DNA from 3 places in the Glutamicibacter protophormiae genome. Region 1 is predicted to be linked to each of the others. Evidence: riboswitches for the same ligand, from Rfam matches in the RefSeq annotation. Region 1 holds a riboswitch; each other region holds the start of a gene.
The links. Region 1 has a riboswitch for S-adenosylmethionine ahead of JQN66_RS01425 (ABC transporter substrate-binding protein). Riboswitches for the same ligand answer to the same signal wherever they lie in the genome.
Positions count from the first base shown of each region.

Region 1 (2,194 bases):
GGCTTGATGACGACCGAGTTGTTCGACGTGGCTACCGTGATTTCCAGCTTTTCGCCGTCTTTTTCGCGGATTCCGTCAGCACCGACCTTCCAGCCTGCTTCCTCCAGAAGCTGCTTGGATTTCTCCGGGTTATAGGCGATTTCGGACGACAAGTCGACGAAGCCCGGGGCCTTGTGGTTCAGGACCGAACCGGCCACCACGTAGCTCTCGGACAGCACGGTGTCCTTGATTGCCTGGCGATCGATACCGATCTGGAGAGCCTGGCGAACCTTGACGTCTTCCAGCTTGCCGGAACCGATGCGCACGGCAGCTTGGTTGGTGGTCAGGTCGACACCCTGCGCGGCGAAGACTTGGCCCCCGTTGGCTGCCAGCACCTGTTCGTCCACCGGCTGCAGTCCGCGGACAAGGTCAACCTGACCGGACTGCGCAGCGCCAGCGCGGCTGGCTACCTCAGGTAGGTACTTGATCACCAGTTTGTCCAGATAGGCATCGCCCTGGTTTTCTGCGGTTTCGGGTGCCCACGCGTAGTCGTCTCGGCTGGTGAAGACAACTTCCTCGTCCGGCTTTTCCGATTCGAAGACGAACGGGCCAGAGCCCACGATCTTCGCGATAGCGGACTGTCCTGCGTTATCCAGCTTCAAGGTCTTCGGGGAAACCAAGCCTGCTGCGACGGACGAGGTGGCACGCAGGAAGTTGGCGTCTGGACGTTTGAGCGTCACCTTCACCTGGTTCTTGCCGAGGACCTCCGCCGACTTATAGGCGCCGAAGTCCACGTTCGGAGCGACCTGCGCGTCCTTGATGCCCAGGCCCAGCGCGTCAAGGTTGAGCTTGACCGCTTCCGCGTCCAGCGCGGATCCATCGGAGAACGTCACCCCGTCACGAATGGTGAACGTGAATTCAGTCTGGTCGTTGTTTGCTTTGAAGTCCTCAGCGATCCATCCAACGAGCTTGCCGGACTCCGCATCGAAGTAGGTCAGGCGGTCCAGGACCGAGTTCAGGACGTTTGCCTTCTCATAGAAGCGCGCCGCCTGCGTCTGCCAGTTGTTAATCGGGGTAACTTCGGCAAAGGTAAAGGTACCGCCTTCAACCGGATCGCCGGCGGCAGCGGGAGCACCTTCAGCCGGAGCTGCGGTAGTCGAATTTCCGCCGCATGCGGTCAGGGTCAGGCCCAGGACGGCAACAAGTGCCGCCGCTTTCAAACTCAGGTGCGCAGTACGCATATTCGTAAGTTCCTCTCGGTATTTGAGCCGAGGATTACGCCTGATATTCAACGATCCGGTTGTTGCGAATTCGAGGGAAGGCAGAGCACTCCCCTTGAAGAACCGTTGCGAAATCTAGCAATCTCCATCGGTCCTGGCCTTAGCACCGATCCCGCTATCGGGTGGTTGCTGCGACGTCAACGAGCCAGGTCTCTCAGTCGCTCTGGATGGTGTGGCGTCCAATTTCTTGAACAATTTCAGTGTCGAACACGGAATCGCATGTGACCAAGCGTGACGTAAGGAATACGTCATGAAGTCATGGAAAAAGTGGTACCCCGCGAGTTTCACGCCATATTTGACGTAACAAATTGCCTTGTGGCGTTATGTGACGCCGATCAAAGCGCACACTTGACGACGGCTGGTTGGGCTCCTGCTCCTGATTCCGCAGTCCAGCTTTCAGGGAGCCCGTTTTAGCTCCTGCTGCAACGGCACCACAAGTGGCTCGGTTCTCCCCAGTGTTTTTCTGGCTCGACGAGTGCTGATGCAGGTGGAGAATTTTCCGTACCAGCTGCGCCCTTTGCATACCGGACGCCAATATCAGCTGGCGGCGACGCCCATCGAATCGAAAGGAATTCCTTGTATTCAGGCCCTGGCTGCAGGTCTTCATGATTCGGGCGGCCCTGCGGTCCACACCGACAACGCTTCACCCGCTGAATCCTTACGATCCCGGGCCTCTGCGAATAGGCTGGGGTCCACGGAAGCCAACGGAGGAACCCCATGAAGATCGCAGTCGCCGGAGCCACCGGAAAACTCGGCACCCTCGTCATCGATGCACTGTTATCCCGGGGCGCCCCAGCGGACAGCTTGGTCGCGCTCGGCAGATCCCCTCAGAAGCTCGAAGCCCTGGCAGCCAAGGGCGTGGAGACCCGCGCCGCCGACTACAACGCGGCGCACACGCTCGTCGCGGCCCTCGAAGGCGTCGACCGGCTGCTGCT
Region 1 is NZ_CP069806.1:283,383-285,576, reverse strand. Features, by position in the region: gene JQN66_RS01425 (ABC transporter substrate-binding protein) at 1-1,220, opposite strand, end outside; SAM riboswitch class I at 1,342-1,433, opposite strand; gene JQN66_RS01420 (SDR family oxidoreductase) at 1,977-2,194, shown strand, end outside.

Region 2 (2,194 bases), 640 kb from region 1:
GGCGAAGCGGGCGGTGAGTTCTGCCAGGCGGGTGCGGGTGGCAAGTGCGGTCATGGTGCGGTCCTTTCAGGCGGTGGAATGTTTAGGTGTACAGCGACAGCGGCTGCGATTCGCCGCGCAGGAAGTACGCGCCGACCTCGATCTTCTTGTAGTCCACCGGGTCGTGCAGCGAGTGCGTGCGCACGTTGCGCCAGAACAGGTCCAGCCCGACGCCGCTCTGGGTGGAGGAGGAACCAGTGACCTCGAAGATGCGGTTGGCGACCTCCACGCCGGCCTCGGTGGCCACGACCTTCAGCTCCGCGATCGCCACGGCCAGTTCCGCGCGCTGCGGCTGGGTGACCGCGCCGGCCAGCGAGAGCAGCGCATCGAACCTGCGGCCCAGCTTCTCGGCCAGGGCGGCGACGGCGGCGGTGCGGGCCTTCAGCTCGCCCACGGTGCGCTGGAACACCGGATCCTGCGAGTAGGTCTCCGCCGCTGAGAGGAACCAGGCGTTCTTGCGCCCCAGCAGGATCTGCTTGCCGCGTTCCAGCGCGCCCTCGGCGATGCCCACGTAGAAGTTGGCGAAGGCCAGCTGGATGCCCGGGGTGAGCAGGGTGGAGACCGGCTCGTCGGTGACCGGGCCCAGCACGTCGGCCGGCTCGATGCGCACGTTGCGGTACACCAGCGAGTTCGACGCGCTCAGCCGCTGGCCCAGGTAGTCCCAGTCGTCGACGATCTCCAGCCCCTGCGCATCGCGCGGCACCACGAAGGCCAGCAGCTCGCCGGTGCCTTCGACCTGGGCGTTCACGACGATCACCTCGCCCACCCCGGATCCGGTGGAGAAGCGCTTGGCGCCGTTCAGCCGGTAGCCGGCGCCCTCGCGGGTCAGCACGAGGGTCGGGTCCACCGGGTTGACCGAGTCGCCCCACAGCCAGCGTTCCTCCACGGTGCGCCGCCACCAGGCGGCCTGCGCCTCGGCCGGGGCGTAGAACGCGATGGAAGACTGGTTGATGTAGTGGTAGGCCAGCAGCTGGGAGATCGACCCGTCGGCGGCGGCCAGGATGCGGATGACCTCGAAGGCGGTCTCGAAGTGCCCTCCGGCGCCGCCGAATTCGGCGGGGGCCAGCAGGTCCAGCAGCCCTGCCTCGCGCAAGAGCCGCACCTCCGCGAAGGGCTGCGCGTTGGCGCGGTCGCGGGCCAGCGCGTCGGCGGCCAGGGTGCCGGCGACCTGGCGGGCGATGCCGCGCCAGTGCTCCAGTTCGGTCTCGCTGGCGGTGCCGGCGTAGGGGACGCGGGGCAGTGCGGTGACGGTCATGATCGGGCTCCTTGGACATCGTGTTCCGAGGGATTCCGGGGTTCCCGGGCTCCATCGAACCTGGCGGTAGCACTGCCTGCGGAAGTGCAGGTTTGCTGCGGCGTCGCGGAGCCAGGTCTCTCAGCCGCTCTGGATGGTGTGCACCGATTCAAGCACGCCCCCGGAGCGCTCGGGAACCGCGCCGTCACGCGGCGGAACGCACCGCAAGACGGCGTCATATTCGGCCGGCGCGCGGCGGGCCGGAGCGCCGAACATGTCGCCGCATGACGCCTGCGGGACGCGGTGTGCCGCGCGCCGGGCACGGCGAAACCTCCGGGCGGCGGGGCCATCCGGAGGTTTCGAAGGGTTCAGCGGGTCAGCGCCCGCGCTTCATGAAGGCGTTGACGTCGTCGCTGTTGAACAGGTCCGGAACGGTCCAGCCATCCAGGTTGTATTCGCCCATGCACTGTTCGACCATGCCGTTCATCAGGCCGACGGCGCCGGACTGCTTGGCGTGCATCAGCATCTCGATGCGCACGTTCTCGTGGTTGCCCGAGTAGCTGCGCTCTTAGAGCTCGTGGCGGCCGCCGAATTCGGAGCCGGCTAGCGGGAGAGGAAGCCCAGCAGCAGGTCGTTGACCTCCTTGGCATGGGTCCACAGCAGCCCGTGCGGCGCGCCCTCGACCTCGTGGTACTCGGCGGCCGGCAGCGCCGCGGCGAAGCGCCGTCCGGTGACGTCGATCGGCAGGATTTGGTCCGCAGTGCCGTGCACGATCAGCGCCGGCACGTCGATCTTGGGGATGTCTTCGCGGAAGTCGGTCACCCAGGTCAGCTGGGCGGCCACCGAGGCGTAGGGCGAGGCCGCGTAGGCCAGCGCCTTGTTCGCGGCCAGCGCCTCCTCGCTCAGCCGGCTGCCCAGGAA
Region 2 is NZ_CP069806.1:3,462,587-3,464,780, forward strand. Features, by position in the region: gene JQN66_RS16170 (acyl-CoA dehydrogenase family protein) at 1-54, opposite strand, end outside; gene JQN66_RS16175 (acyl-CoA dehydrogenase family protein) at 83-1,294, opposite strand; SAM riboswitch class I at 1,343-1,434, opposite strand; gene JQN66_RS16180 (hypothetical protein) at 1,650-1,811, opposite strand; gene JQN66_RS16185 (alpha/beta fold hydrolase) at 1,877-2,194, opposite strand, start outside.
Region 2: it holds a riboswitch for S-adenosylmethionine, as region 1 does, so the genes downstream of both, JQN66_RS16175 (acyl-CoA dehydrogenase family protein) here and JQN66_RS01425 (ABC transporter substrate-binding protein) in region 1, are expected to answer to the same signal.

Region 3 (2,194 bases), 700 kb from region 1:
GATGTGGGCGCAGTACGACCTGCTGTACCAATGGTGGGCCGGCAAAGCCGATCGCGACTACCTGGATGACGCGGAAAACCATGAGCTCGCCGGGCTGCGGGACCTGGACGAGCGGGCCCAGGCCGCCTGGGTGCGGCAGGCGGCTGCCGGTATCGAAGACTGCCAGCTGGTGCCGCTGCCCGGTTCCCAGGACGGCCGCGGGCTTTCGGGTTAAAGGACCAAAGGTAGGTGGGGACGCCGTTGTCCCCGCCTACCTTTGGTGTGGTGCCCGGTAATCCTAGAGGACCACCGTGCCCTTGCCGGTCTTGAACGTCACCGACAGGATGCCAGGAGTTCCGTTGGGTGCCTGGTACTTGGTGGTCACCGGCCCGAGATTGACGTTCTCCGGCTGTCCCAGCCATTCAAGCACGCGCTCGCGGGAGCCGGCGATGCTGATCTCGCTGATCTCACCGGTCGGATCCAGCGCGCGCGAGGGATGCAGTTCCTCGGTGCCGTCGTCCCAGCGCAGCAGGTAGGGTACCTGCGGGTCCGCGATCAGCCCCTTGATGCCGATCTGCTGCCAGGTCAGTTCGCGGCCGTCGGGGAACTTGCGGTTCCCGGGAACGGCCTTGCGTTCCAGGCGTTCTTCTGCGCCGCTCAGGTCGTCCAATGAGACGCACCAACCCATCCATCCGCCGCCCAGCTCGGAGCGGGCGCGAACGGCCTGACCGAAGGGAGCCTTGAGGCTGGCCGGATGATTCAGTACCTCGACGACCTCAAGGTACTGGTTGTGCTTCAGCGGGAAAATGACATTGCGAGTTCCAAACCGTGGATGCACGCCTCCCTTGACGAATTCCAGGCCCAGGGACTCTGCAATTCTCTCAGCAGTTGGCATCAGCCCGTCTGGGCCGCATGCGTACGTAACGTGATCTAGCCTCATCATGTGCCAATCATGACAACAATGTGATCCCAGTCTCTACTTAGTCGATCCTAAGACGCGCGTGTCCTTCGAATTCTGTGCGGCAACCGGGCGGATCGCCGTGAATATGACTGATTGAGACTCCGTCCGCGCCGGCGAGTTGTCAAAATATTCGATTCTCAGGCACACTGGAAGCAGGTCATGAGTCCCAGTAACAAGCCCCGGCTTACTGGGCGGCAACCCTCCAACCGCGGTGGGGTGCCCCGGGTGAAGACCTGGCCCTTGAGCTATTCGGCGTCGAGGACAAGCGCGGGTTACCCCTCTGGCAACACCTCCTAGAGGTACTGCCCGGCGGTGTGTGTTCAGTGGTGTACCCCCATAGTTACGGAACTTTTGGAGGCTGCCATGAGCAACAACTGGTCGTTTGAAACCCGTCAGATCCACGCAGGCCAGACCCCTGACCCGGTCACCGGCGCACGCACCCTGCCGATCTACCAAACCACGTCCTTCGTTTTCCCGTCCGCGGAGAGCGCCGCCGCGCGCTTCGCGCTGCAGGAGCTGGAGCCGATCTACACCCGCATCGGCAACCCGACCACAGAAGCCGTGGAAAACCGCATCGCCGACCTCGAAGGCGGCGTGGGCGCGCTGCTGCTGTCCTCGGGGCAGGCCGCAACCACCTTCGCCATCCTGAACATCGCCGAGGCCGGCGACCACATCGTGGCCAGCCCCAGCCTTTACGGCGGCACCCAGAACCTGCTCAAGCACACCCTGAAAAAGCTGGGAGTGCAGGTCACCTTCGTCTCCGACCCGGACAACCTGCAGGAATGGCGCGAAGCCGTCCAGCCGAACACCAAGGCGTTCTTCGGCGAGACCATTTCCAACCCGCGCCAGGACGTGCTGGACATCGAGGGCATCTCCGCGATCGCCCACGAGGCCGGCGTCCCGCTGCTGGTGGACAGCACCCTGGCCACCCCGTACCTGATCCGCCCCATCGAATGGGGCGCGGACATCGTGATCCACTCGGCCACCAAGTTCCTCGGCGGCCACGGCAACGCCATCGCCGGGGTGATCGTGGATTCGGGCAACTTCGACTTCGCCAAGAACCCGGAGCGCTTCCCGAGCTTCAACACCCCGGATGAGTCCTACAACGGCCTGATCTACGCCCGCGACCTGGGTGTCAACGGCATCCTCGGCGCCAACTTGGCCTACATCCTCAAGGCCCGCGTGCAGCTGCTGCGCGACCTGGGTTCGGCTCCGGCCCCGTTCAACGCATTCCTGATTGCCCAGGGACTGGAA
Region 3 is NZ_CP069806.1:987,468-989,661, forward strand. Features, by position in the region: gene JQN66_RS04720 (hypothetical protein) at 1-214, shown strand, start outside; gene JQN66_RS04725 (VOC family protein) at 278-922, opposite strand; SAM riboswitch class IV at 1,096-1,214, shown strand; gene JQN66_RS04730 (bifunctional o-acetylhomoserine/o-acetylserine sulfhydrylase) at 1,304-2,194, shown strand, end outside.
Region 3: it holds a riboswitch for S-adenosylmethionine, as region 1 does, so the genes downstream of both, JQN66_RS04730 (bifunctional o-acetylhomoserine/o-acetylserine sulfhydrylase) here and JQN66_RS01425 (ABC transporter substrate-binding protein) in region 1, are expected to answer to the same signal.